DNA from 2 places in the Variovorax sp. GW821-FHT09D05 genome. Region 1 is predicted to be linked to the other one. Evidence: riboswitches for the same ligand, from Rfam matches in the RefSeq annotation. Region 1 holds a riboswitch; the other holds the start of a gene.

What was found. A riboswitch is a leader RNA that binds a small molecule or an ion and turns the genes downstream of it on or off. The one in region 1 is predicted to bind glycine.
Region 2: another riboswitch for glycine. It lies ahead of AC07O3_RS20055 (D-amino acid dehydrogenase); the one in region 1 lies ahead of gcvT (glycine cleavage system aminomethyltransferase GcvT).

Annotation. Positions count from the first base shown of each region.
Region 1 is NZ_JBWKOZ010000003.1:679,192-685,321, forward strand. It holds gene AC07O3_RS11180 (TRAP transporter large permease) at 1-967, shown strand, start outside; gene AC07O3_RS11185 (L,D-transpeptidase Cds6 family protein) at 1,074-1,538, shown strand; gene AC07O3_RS11190 (hypothetical protein) at 1,637-2,194, shown strand; glycine riboswitch at 2,228-2,318, shown strand; glycine riboswitch at 2,331-2,443, shown strand; gene gcvT (glycine cleavage system aminomethyltransferase GcvT) at 2,489-3,661, shown strand; gene gcvH (glycine cleavage system protein GcvH) at 3,722-4,093, shown strand; gene gcvP (aminomethyl-transferring glycine dehydrogenase) at 4,145-6,130, shown strand, end outside.
Region 2 is NZ_JBWKOZ010000007.1:133,427-139,556, reverse strand. It holds gene AC07O3_RS20060 (FIST signal transduction protein) at 1-1,016, shown strand, start outside; gene AC07O3_RS20055 (D-amino acid dehydrogenase) at 1,023-2,324, opposite strand; glycine riboswitch at 2,417-2,533, opposite strand; glycine riboswitch at 2,566-2,662, opposite strand; gene rfbB (dTDP-glucose 4,6-dehydratase) at 2,789-3,868, shown strand; gene rfbD (dTDP-4-dehydrorhamnose reductase) at 3,865-4,755, shown strand; gene rfbA (glucose-1-phosphate thymidylyltransferase RfbA) at 4,779-5,675, shown strand; gene rfbC (dTDP-4-dehydrorhamnose 3,5-epimerase) at 5,672-6,130, shown strand, end outside.

The DNA.
Region 1 (6,130 bases):
GGGCTCGGCGCTGGCCGACGCGGCGGGGCCGGGGTCGATGCTCATCAAGATGATGGACAAGGCCGGCTACGACCGCTCGTACGCGGCGGCGCTCACGGCCTCGACCGCCATCGTGGGGCCGATCATTCCGCCCTCGATCATCATGATCATCTACGCGCTGCAGGACGAAAGCGTATCGGTCGGCACGCTGTTCGCGGCCGGCATCATGCCGGGCATCCTGATCGCGGTGGCGATGTGCGTCGTGAACTTCTACGTCTCGAAAAAGCGCAACTACAAGGGCGACGGGCAAACACCTCCGCTGCGCGAGATCCTGGTCACCACTTGGAAGGCGATTCCCGCGATCCTGCTGCCGGTGGTGATCCTGGGCGGCATGCGCGCCGGCTGGTTCACGCCGACCGAGGCCTCGGTGGTGGCGGTGTTCTATGCGCTGGTGTGCGGCAAGTTCGTCTACCGCACGCTCGAGTGGAAGATGCTGCCCGACATCCTCTCGCGCTCTGCCCTGCTGTCGGCTTCGGTGCTGATCATCATCGGGCTGTCGGCCTCGTTCGCGTGGGTGCTGACCATCGAGGGCATTCCGCAGCAGATGGCCGAATGGCTCATCAGCATGAACCTCTCGCCGTGGATGTTCCTGATCATCGTCAACGTGTTCCTGCTGCTGTTCGGCATCTTCATCGAGCCACTGCCGGGCGTGATGGTGCTGGCGCCGATCCTCGCGCCGGTGGCCATCAAGCTGGGCGTGGACCCGGTGCACTTCGCGATGATCGTGATCTTCAACCTCACGCTGGGCATGATCACGCCGCCGGTGGGCGGGCTGCTGTTCGTGACCTGCAACGTGTCGAAGGTACCGATGTCGGCGCTGGTGAAGGAGCTGGTGCCGTTCCTTTGGGCGCATGGGGCTGTGCTGCTCATCCTGACCTTCGTGCCCGCGCTGAGTACGTGGCTGCCGCACGTACTCGGGTTCAAGTAGCGGCCTGGGCTCCGGGGCCTGATCGGCCCGGTGAATCGGCGGATGTTCACTGCCAGAATCGGGCGACGGGCCAAGGGCCGACAACCGACAAGGAGGGGACTGCGCCATGAATCGATTCCTGAGCTGCCTGCTGGGCGGCGCCTTGCTGGCTCCGGCTGCCTTCGGCGCCCCGCCCGCAACGCCCGCCGCGGCACCAGCCCCCGTATCGGCAGCAGCGCCGGCCGATCCCGCCTCCAGCATCCGCGAAGTCGAAGCCGCCGTGCGCGCCTGGGCCGCGGCCTGGTCAGCCCGGGACGTGGTGCGCTACCTGGCCGCCTATGCACCCGACTTCACGCCGCCCCGAGGCCAGGACCGCAAGGCCTGGGAGGCGGACCGCCGCGCGCGCATTACCGACAAGACGACCATCAGCGTGAGCATCGACAGCCTGGTCATCAGCGTCCAGGGGCAGGCGGCCAGCGCAAGCTTTCAACAGACCTACAGCGCCGACAAGCTGCGCGAGAAGAGCCGCAAGACGCTGGAATTGCAGCGCGTGGGCAACCAGTGGCTCATACGCAAGGAAAGCGCGGGCTGAAGGCCAGCCGCGATTGCCCCTGTAAGGCAAACGGTTCATGAAGATGTCACCACTTGCAACGATGCTGCAGCCCTCGATTCCCGAAAGCTGTGGCTGCCATGTTTCCCACCAAGACCGACAAGGCGCGCGACGAACTCCAGGGCGGACAGCGCACGCTCAGCCAGCGTGAGCGCGCCCTGCTGCTGATGGCCGATGGCCGGCGCTCGCTGACCGACTTCAGTCCGCTGTTCTCCAACCGGGTTGAAGCCGAACAGGCGATCCAGGCGCTGGTGCAGCGGGGCTACCTGCAGGCCCCACAAGCTGCTGCTGCGGCACCCGCGCCCGCACCGGCGGCCCCCGCCCGGCCCGCGCCTATCGCCGCCGCCGAGCCGATCCAGGTCGCCACCACCTCGGCCGACACCTTCGACGGCAAGCGCTCGCTGGCCACCACGCGCATGTTCCTGTTCGACATCTGCGAGCGCATGTTCGTGCGGCGCGACCCGAAGTTCGCGCTGCAGATGCGCGACGCCCTGCGCGAGGCCCGCGACCGCGAGGCGATGCTGACCATCGCCGCGCTGATGCTCACCGAGATCGAGAAAACCGCCGGGGTGGAGCGGGCCGAATCGCTGCGCGAGCGCATCGACAAGCTGCTGCCGCCGGCCGAAATCATCCACTGACGCCGAACCCCGGCCCCGCGCGATCCACTACACTCGCCAGGGTCAGGAGAGAGCCCCGCGTGCCGGGGCCGCCGAAGGCGCAGGGGTTTCCCGAACGCTCAGGCAAAAGGACTGACAAGGCGCCGGTGAACACCGGCGTTTCCTTGCTGGAGAGAGGCCGTTGCAGTGAAAACTGCCCATCGGCCCACCGAAGGAGCAAACCCCGATCGTGGGGCGAATCTCTCAGGTAAAGCGGACAGCAGGGGTGGCCCATGGCTTGCGTCATGGATTTCGTCTGCCCCTTTGGAGTGCCCCGTGGCTGCTTCTTCCGCCCCCGCTACCGAACTTCTCAAGACGCCGCTGCACGACCTCCACGTGGAGCTCGGTGCCCGCATGGTCCCCTTTGCCGGCTATTCGATGCCGGTGCAGTACCCCGCCGGCCTGATGGCCGAGCACAAGCACACGCGCGATGCGGCCGGCCTGTTCGACATTTCCCACATGGGCCAGCTGCGCCTCGTTGGGCCCGACGCAGCGGCCGCCTTCGAAACCCTGATGCCAGTCGACGTGATCGACCTGCCCGCCGGCAAGCAGCGCTACGGCCTGCTGCTGAACGACGAAGGCGGCATCCTCGATGACCTGATGTTCTTCAATGAAGGCAACGGCTCGATCTTCGTGATCGTCAACGGCGCCTGCAAGGTGGCCGACATCGCCCACATCCAGCAGAAGATCGGCAGCCGCTGCCAAGTGCAGCCCCTGCCCGACCACGCCCTGCTCGCGCTGCAGGGCCCGCAGGCCGCGGCCACGCTGGCGCGGCTGTCGCCCGGCATCGAGCGCTTCGTGTTCATGACGGGCGGTGCGGTGCAGATCGGCGGCATTGCCGCCTTCGTCACCCGCAGCGGCTACACCGGGGAAGACGGCTTCGAGATCTCGGTGGCCGCGAAGGATGCCGAGGCGCTGGCCCGCCTGCTGCTGGCCCAACCCGAGGTCAAGCCCATCGGCCTGGGCGCGCGCAATTCGCTGCGGCTCGAAGCCGGCCTGTGCCTCTACGGCAACGACATCGACACCACCACCACGCCGGTCGAGGCCTCGCTCAACTGGGCGATGCAGAAGGTGCGCCGCACAGGCGGCGCGCGCGAAGGCGGCTTTCCAGGCGCGACAAAGATCCTCGCGCAGCTTGCCGTCGCTACCGCAGGCGCTGCCGGCCACACCGACCACAACACGCTGAAGCGCAAGCGCGTGGGCCTCGTCGCCCTCGAACGCATTCCGGTGCGCGACGGCACGGTGCTGCAATCTTTCGAAGGCCACGACATCGGCATCGTCACCAGCGGCCTGCTCGGCCCGACGGCCGACCGCTGCATCGCGATGGGCTACGTGGCCACCGCTTTTGCCGAGCCGGGCACGCGCGTGCAGGCCATCGTGCGCGGCAAGCCGGTGCCGATGGAAGTCTCGACGATGCCTTTCGTGCCCACTCGCTACTACCGCGGCTGAGCCCGGTCGACCCGGCTAGGCTCTACACCCCGATTCATTTTTTCCACGAGGAGTTTTTCCATGAGCATCAAGTACACCAAGGACCACGAATGGGTGTCGGCCGAAGGCGACGCAGCCACCGTCGGCATCACCGTGCATGCGCAGGACGCGCTGGGCGACGTGGTGTTCGTCGACCTGCCCGAAGTCGGCAAGACCTTTGCGCAAGGCGAAGTTGCCGGCGTCGTCGAATCGGTCAAGGCCGCGGCCGACGTGTTCATGCCCGTGTCGGGCGAGATCACCGAAGTGAACGAGGCGCTGCGCGCCGACCCGTCGCTCGCCAACAGCGATCCGCTGGCCGCCGGCTGGTTCTTCAAGGTCAAGCTGAGCGAGCCCGCGCAGCTCGACGCCCTGCTGGACGCGGCCTCCTACGACAAGTTCGCCGCCGAATCCTGATCCGCTGAGTTTCTCAGCCACCTTCCTTCTTCTCCCCGAGCCCTCACCGCCATGCCGACGCCTGCCCTTCCCTCTTTGCAAGAACTAGAGAACGCCGAAGAATTCCTCGCCCGCCACATCGGCATCGATGCGGCGGACGAGGCGCGCATGCTGCCGGTGATCGGCTCAGAAACGCGCGCGGAGCTCATCGACGGCATCGTGCCCGCGGCCATCCGCCGCGCAAAGCCGATGCGCCTGCCCGCACCGGCCACCGAAGCCGATGCGCTGGCCGAGCTGAAGGTGATGGCGTCGAAGAACAAGGTGTTCAAGAACTTCATCGGCCAGGGCTACTACGGCACGCACACGCCGGGCGTCATCTTGCGCAACGTGCTCGAGAACCCCGCCTGGTACACCGCCTACACGCCCTACCAGGCCGAAATCTCGCAGGGCCGCATGGAAGCCCTGCTCAACTTCCAGACGATGGTGTGCGACCTCACGGGCATGGCCATCGCCAACGCCTCGATGCTCGACGAGGCCACGGCCGCAGCCGAGGCCATGACGCTGGCCAAGCGCAGCGTGAAGAGCAAGAGCAACGTGTTCCTGGTGTCTGGCGATTGCCATCCCCAGACCATCGAAGTCATCAAGACGCGCGCCGCGCCGCTGGGCATCGAAGTGAAGGTGAGCACCGTGTCGGAAACGCTGCCGCACCTGATGGTGAGCGGCGAGTTCTTCGCCGCGCTCGCACAGTACCCCGCCACCACCGGCCACGTGCACGACCTGCGTCCGCTCGCGGGCCACGCGCATCAGTGCGACGCCGCCCTCATCGTCGCGGCCGACCTGCTGGCGCTCACGCTGCTCGTCGCACCCGGTGAATTCGATGCCGACATCGTCTGCGGCACCACGCAGCGCTTCGGCATGCCGCTGTGCAACGGCGGCCCGCACGCCGCCTACCTGGCCTGCCGCGACGAATTCAAGCGCTCGCTGCCGGGCCGCCTGGTCGGCGTGAGCGTCGACACGCACGGCCAGCCCGCATACCGCCTCGCACTGCAGACGCGCGAGCAGCACATCCGCCGCGAGAAGGCCACGTCCAACATCTGCACCGCGCAAGTGCTGCCGGCCGTGGTGGCCAGCATGTACGCCGTTTACCACGGGCCCGATGGCCTCACGCGCATTGCGCAGCGAGTGGCAGCGCTCACGGCAATCCTCGCCAAGGGCCTCACGCAGATGGGCCGCGAGCCGGTCAACACCACCGCTTTCGACTCACTGACCATCCGCACCGGCGAAGACACGCCGGCAATCATCGAGCGCGCGCAGGCGGCCGGCGTCAACCTGCGCCAGCGCCTGCAACAGCACCTGGGCATCTCGCTCGACGAGACCAGCACGCGCGCCGACGTCGAAACCCTGTGGAGCCTGTTCGCGCCCGCCGGCATGCAGGCGCCGCGCTTCGATGACCTGTCGGGCAGCACCACGCCGCTGATCCCCGAAGACCTGCGCCGCAGCAGCGCCTTTCTCACGCACCCGGTGTTCAACACACACAAGAGCGAAACCGCGATGCTGCGCTACATCCGCAGCCTGTCGGACAAAGACCTGGCGCTCGACCGCAGCATGATTCCGCTGGGCAGTTGCACGATGAAGCTCAACGCAACGAGCGAGATGATCCCCATCACCTGGCCCGAGTTCGCCAACATCCACCCCTTCGCGCCCGCCGAGCAGCAGCAGGGCTATGCCCAGCTCGACGCCCAGCTGCGCGCCTGGCTGTGCGAAGCCACCGGCTACGCGGGCATCAGCCTGCAGCCCAACGCCGGCTCGCAAGGCGAGTACGCAGGCCTGCTGGCCATCCGCTCGTTCCATGAAGCCAAGGGCCAGGGCCACCGCAACATCTGCCTGATTCCGTCTTCCGCACACGGCACCAACCCCGCGAGCGCGCAGATGGTGGGCCTGCAGGTGGTGGTGACGGCCTGCGACGCGCAGGGCAACGTCGACATGGACGACCTGAAGCGCGCCTGCGAAAAGCACAGCGACAAGCTGGCCGCAGTGATGATCACCTACCCCAGCACG
Region 2 (6,130 bases), on a different contig from region 1:
CCGGCATGAGCCTGATGCTTTGCGCCTTGCCGAGCGACCAGTACCGCGTGTTCTCGGGCGTGGCGCCGCTGGGCAATTCCGAAATGAGCGGCTTCGAGGCGCACACGGCACTGGTGCACGCCGACCCGGCAACGCCCGACCTGGCCGAGCTGATCGCCGAGATGGCGGGGCGCACCGACACGGGTTATCTGTTCGGCGGGCTGTCTTCGGGGCGCGGCAGCGCGCTGCAATTCGCAGTCGGCGGCAACGGCAACATCCGCGGGCACGGGGCGGCGGGTGGGGTGTTCTCGGGCGGCCTGTCGGGCGTGGTGTTCGGCGAAGGCGTACGGCTGGTGTCGCGCGTCACGCAGGGCTGCCAGCCGCTGCGCTCGGGGGCGGTGCGCGAGCGCGAGATCACCGAGGCGGACGGCAATCTGCTGCTGAAGCTCGACGGCGAGCCGGCGCTCGACGTGCTGCTGGCCGATCTGCAGGTGTCGCTCGAACGGCCGCAGGAGGCCATCGACGCCGTGCGCAACACGCTGGTCGGCCTGGCCGATGCCGGTAGCGACGGCATCCGCCGCACCGGCGACCTGGGCGCCGACGTGCTGGTGCGCCACATCATCGGGCTGGACCCGACGCGGCGCGGCATCGCCATTGCCGATGTGGCCGAGGCCGGCATGCGGCTGACCTTCTGCCGCCGCAACGCGCAGGCCGCGCGGGCCGACCTGATGCGCATCTGCGCGGAAATCCGCGAGGAGCTGGAGCCCGAGGAGCAGACGCTCGCCACCGCGCGCGCCGTGGCGGCGGGCGAGGCCGAGGCGGCGCCGCATCCGGCACGGCGCATCGCAGGGGCGGTGTACGTGAGCTGTTCGGGGCGCGGCGGGCCGCACTTCGGCGCGCCGGGCGCTGAGTTGCAGATCGTGCGGCACGCGCTGGGCGACGTGCCGCTGGTCGGGTTCTTCGCTGCGGGCGAGATTGCCCGGCATCACCTGTATGGCTATACCGGGGTGCTGACGGTGTTTACCGCCAACGACTGAACGCGATCAGGCCGGCTGCAGCGCGCGCTGCGCGGGCGCAGGCATGCCGGTGAACGCGAAATCTACCTCAGGCGCCAGCCCGCTCACGATCCGCGCGATCGACTTGCCCGAGCCGCAGGCATGCGTCCAGCCGAGCGTGCCGTGGCCCGTGTTGAGGAACAGGTTTGGCAGCCTGGTCTTGCCGATCAGCGGCACGTTGCTCGGCGTGGCGGGGCGCAGGCCGGTCCAGAACTGGGCCTGCGTGGTGTCGCCGGCGCCGGGGAACAGCTCTTCGACGCGGCGCACGATGGCCTCGCAGCGCACGCGGTTCAGGTCGCGGTCATAGCCGTTGAGCTCGGCCGTGCCGGCGATGCGCAGGCGGTCGCCCGACTCCGAGGTGTAGCGCGAGAACACGAGCTTGAATTCGTCATCCGTCAGCGAGACCTGGTGGGCCTTCGACGCGTCCTTGACGGGCAGCGTCACCGAATAGCCTTTGGCCGGGTAGATCGGCAGGCGAATGCCCAGCGGGGCGGCATACAGCGGGCTCAATGAACCCATTGCCAGCACGAAGGCGTCGCCGCGGATGCGCTGGAAGCGGCCTTCGCTATCGGTGGCTTCGACGTGATCGATGCTGCCGCCGGCTTCGCGTAGCGCGGTCACGGTGTGGCTCATCAGGAACTTCACGCCCGCCGCGGTGGCCAGGCCCACCAGTTCGCGCGCGAAGCGGTTGGCGTCGCCGGACTCGTCCTCGGCCGTGTAGGTGGCGCCGGCCAGCTTCGGGCGGATGTGGGCGAGGGCGGGCTCGATCTTCACGGCTTCGTCGGCCGAGATGACCTGGCGCTCGCAGCCCAGGGCGCGCATCTGCTCGGCGGGCGCGAGGGCGCCGTCGAACTCTTTTTGCGTCGTATAGAAGTGCAGGATGCCCTGCGTGCGCTGGTCGTAGTTCAGGCCGGTGTCGCGGCGCAACTGTTGCAACATCGAGCGGCTGTATGTTCCGAGACGCACGATCTGCTCGATGTTGTGGCGGGTGCGCGCCGGCGTGCATTCGCGCAGGAACTGGAGGCCCCAGAGCCACTGGCGCATGTCGGCGCGGATGCGGAAGAGCAGCGGGGCGTCTTCCTTGCCCAGCCACTGCAGCAACTTGAGCGGCGCGCTCGGGTTGGCCCAGGGTTCGGCATGGCTGACGGAAATCTGCCCGCCATTGGCGAAGCTGGTTTCAGCGGCCGGGGTGGCCTGCCGGTCGATCACGGTCACTTCGTGGCCGAGTTGCTGGAGGTAGTAAGCCGAGGTCACGCCGAGCAGGCCGGCGCCAAGAACGATCACGCGCATTTCAAGTACCTTTGAGGTTGCAGCGCTTGAACGACGGGCGTGGTGTGCTATTGAATGAATAGCAAAGCAACCGGACGACCGTAGTCCAAGTTGCCGCTCCCCCTGTCCTCGGTACCTGAGAGATTCACTTGTTGCGTCTTTGCAACAAATTTGCTCCTTCGGTGCATCGCAGCCACTTGGGGTGACGATGGCTCTCCAGACGGCGTTTGATGTGATGCAGTATTCACCCCTTGCCGAAATCTCCAAGACTTCGTCGGGCCGACCTGAGCGTTTATGGGAGTTTGCGCCTTCGGTAGGGCCACCCAGGTGTGTGTGGCCCGCTCTCCTGCAATAGTGCGATTGTAAACACGGTGCTAAGAGAACGGTAGCGCCTTGCGTTTCAGCCCACAGCCCCAATGGGATAATCGCGCGTTAACGTTCGTTCATTGCGACAGGGCGATGAACTCCAACATTCAGGGGATTCCATGATCTTGGTTACCGGCGGCGCTGGCTTCATTGGCGCCAATTTCGTACTCGACTGGATCGCCAACGGCGACGAGTCGGTCGTGAACCTCGACAAGCTGACCTACGCAGGCAACCTCGAGACCCTCGCGTCGCTCAAGGGCAACCCGAAACACATCTTCGTGCAGGGCGACATCGGCGACAGCGCTTTGGTCGACCGCCTGCTGGCCGAACACAAGCCGCGTGCAGTCGTGAACTTCGCCGCCGAATCGCATGTGGACCGCTCCATCCACGGCCCCGAAGACTTCGTGCAGACCAACGTGCTGGGCACCTTCCGCCTGCTCGAATCCGTGCGCGGGCACTGGAGCGCGCTGCCGGCTGAGCAGAAGACGGCCTTCCGCTTCCTGCACGTGTCCACCGACGAGGTCTACGGCTCGCTGTCGAAGACCGACCCCGCCTTCACCGAAGAGAACAAGTACGAGCCCAACAGCCCCTACTCGGCCAGCAAGGCCGCCAGCGACCACCTCGTGCGCGCCTGGCACCACACCTACGGCCTGCCGGTGCTGACCACCAACTGCTCGAACAACTACGGCCCCTTCCACTTTCCCGAGAAGCTCATCCCGCTGATGATCGTCAACGCGCTGGCCGGCAAGAACCTGCCCGTGTACGGCGACGGCATGCAGGTGCGCGACTGGCTCTACGTGAAGGACCACTGCAGCGCCATCCGCCGCGTGCTCGAAGTCGGCAAGCTTGGCGAGACCTACAACGTGGGCGGCTGGAACGAGAAGCCCAACATCGAGATCGTCAACACCGTGTGTGCGCTGCTCGACGAGCTGCGCCCCAGGGCCGACGGCAAGCCCTACAAGGAACAGATCACCTACGTCACCGACCGTCCCGGCCACGACCGCCGCTATGCCATCGATGCGCGCAAGCTCGAGGCCGAGCTCGGCTGGAAGCCCGCCGAGACCTTCGACACCGGCATCCGCAAGACCGTCGAGTGGTATCTGGCCAATGGCGAGTGGGTGCGCAACGTGCAAAGCGGCGCCTACCGCGAGTGGGTGGAGAAGCAATACGACGCAGCACCTGCGAAGGCCGCGGCATGAAGTTGCTGCTGCTGGGCAAGGGCGGACAGGTCGGCTGGGAGCTGCAGCGCAGCCTGGCGCCCCTGGGTGAACTGGTCGCGCTCGACTTCGACAGCACCGATTTCAACGCCGACTTCAGCCGGCCCGAGCAATTGGCCGAGACAGTATTGAAGGTTCGCCCCGATGTGATCGTCAATGCGGCGGCGCACACGGCCGTCGACAAGGCCGAGAGCGAACCGGACTTTGCGCGCAAGCTCAACGCCACCTCTCCGGGGATCGTGGCCGAGGCGGCGCAGCAGATCGGCGCGCTGATGGTGCATTACTCGACCGACTATGTCTTCGACGGCAGCGGCACCAGGCCCTGGAAGGAAGACGATGCGACGGGTCCGCTCAGCGTGTACGGGCGCACCAAGCTCGAAGGCGAGCAACTGGTGGCCCAGAACTGCGCGAAGCACCTGATCTTCCGCACCAGCTGGGTGTACGCGGCGCGCGGCGGCAACTTTGCCAAGACGATGCTGCGGCTGGCGAAGGAGCGCGACAAGCTGACCGTCATCGACGACCAATTCGGCGCGCCCACGGGTGCGGAGCTGCTGGCCGACGTGACGGCGCATGCCATCCGGGCGACGCTGCAGGACCCGGCCAAGGCCGGCCTCTATCACGCCATCGCTGGTGGCGAGACCAGCTGGTACGGCTATGCGCGCTTCGTGCTCGAAATGGCGCAGCAGGCCGGCGTCGAACTCAAGGCCGGGCCCGATGCCGTCGAGCCCGTGCCAACCAGCGCATTCCCGACGCCCGCGAAGCGCCCGCACAACTCGCGCCTCGATACCAACAAGCTGCAGACCACGTTTGGACTGCGCCTGCCGCCTTGGCAGGAAGGCGTCGCGCGCATGCTGCGCGAGATCCTTTGAAGAATCCCACGAGAAGAAAGAGCATGACCAAGACGACGCAACGCAAAGGCATCATCCTGGCCGGTGGTTCGGGCACGCGCCTGCATCCGGCCACGCTGGCGATGAGCAAGCAGCTCCTGCCCGTGTACGACAAGCCGATGATCTATTACCCGCTCAGCACGCTCATGCTGGGTGGCATGCGAGACATCCTGATCATCAGCACCCCGCAGGACACGCCGCGCTTCCAGCAGCTGCTAGGTGATGGCGGCCAGTGGGGCATCAACCTGCAGTACGCAGTGCAGCCCAGTCCGGACGGGCTGGCGCAGGCCTTCATCATCGGGGACAAATTCGTAGGAAATTCGTCGAGCGCGCTGGTTCTGGGCGACAACATCTTCTACGGGCATGACCTTGCCCACCTGCTGTCGGACGCCGATTCACAGCAGAACGGTGCGACCGTCTTTGCCTACCACGTGCATGACCCGGAGCGTTACGGCGTGGTCGCATTCGATGCGGCAGGCAAAGCCAGCAGCATCGAGGAAAAACCGGCGAAGCCCAAGAGCAGCTATGCGGTGACAGGCCTGTACTTCTACGACAACCAGGTCGTCGACATTGCGAAGTCGGTGAAACCGAGCGCGCGTGGCGAGTTGGAGATCACTGCGGTGAACCAAGCCTACCTCGACCTAGGCCAACTCAATGTGCAGATCATGCAGCGCGGCTATGCGTGGCTGGATACCGGGACGCATGAGAGCTTGCTCGAAGCCGGGCAGTTCATTGCAACCCTGGAACATCGCCAAGGCTTGAAGATTGCTTGCCCAGAAGAGATCGCGTGGCGCAACGGCTTCATCGATCGGGAGCAATTGGCAAAGCTGGCTGCGCCGTTGCAGAAGAACGGCTATGGCAAATACCTGAATCACCTGCTGGCTGAGGAGGTGCGCTCGTGAAAGTGACACCGACTGCGATTCCTGAGGTGCTGATCATCGAGCCGAAGGTCTTCGGCGACGCACGTGGCTTTTTCTACGAGAGCTTTAACGGCAAAGCCTTCGACGAGGCTGTCGGGCGGCATGTGGAGTTCGTTCAGGACAACCATTCTCGCTCGACCAGGGGCGTGCTGCGGGGATTGCACTACCAGATCCAGCAGCCGCAAGGCAAGCTGGTGCGCGTGGCACGGGGTGCGGTGTTCGACGTGGCTGTGGACATCCGTAAGTCGTCGCCGACCTTCGGGAAATGGGTGGGCGTGGAGCTTAGCGAGGATAACCATAGGCAATTGTGGGTGCCGCCTGGCTTTGCGCATGGCTTCGTGGTAACCAGCGAATCGGCAGACTTTCTTTATAAAACCACTGAGTTCTACGCGCCTGCTCACGAGCGCTGCATCGCTTGGAACGATCCGGCGCTGGGT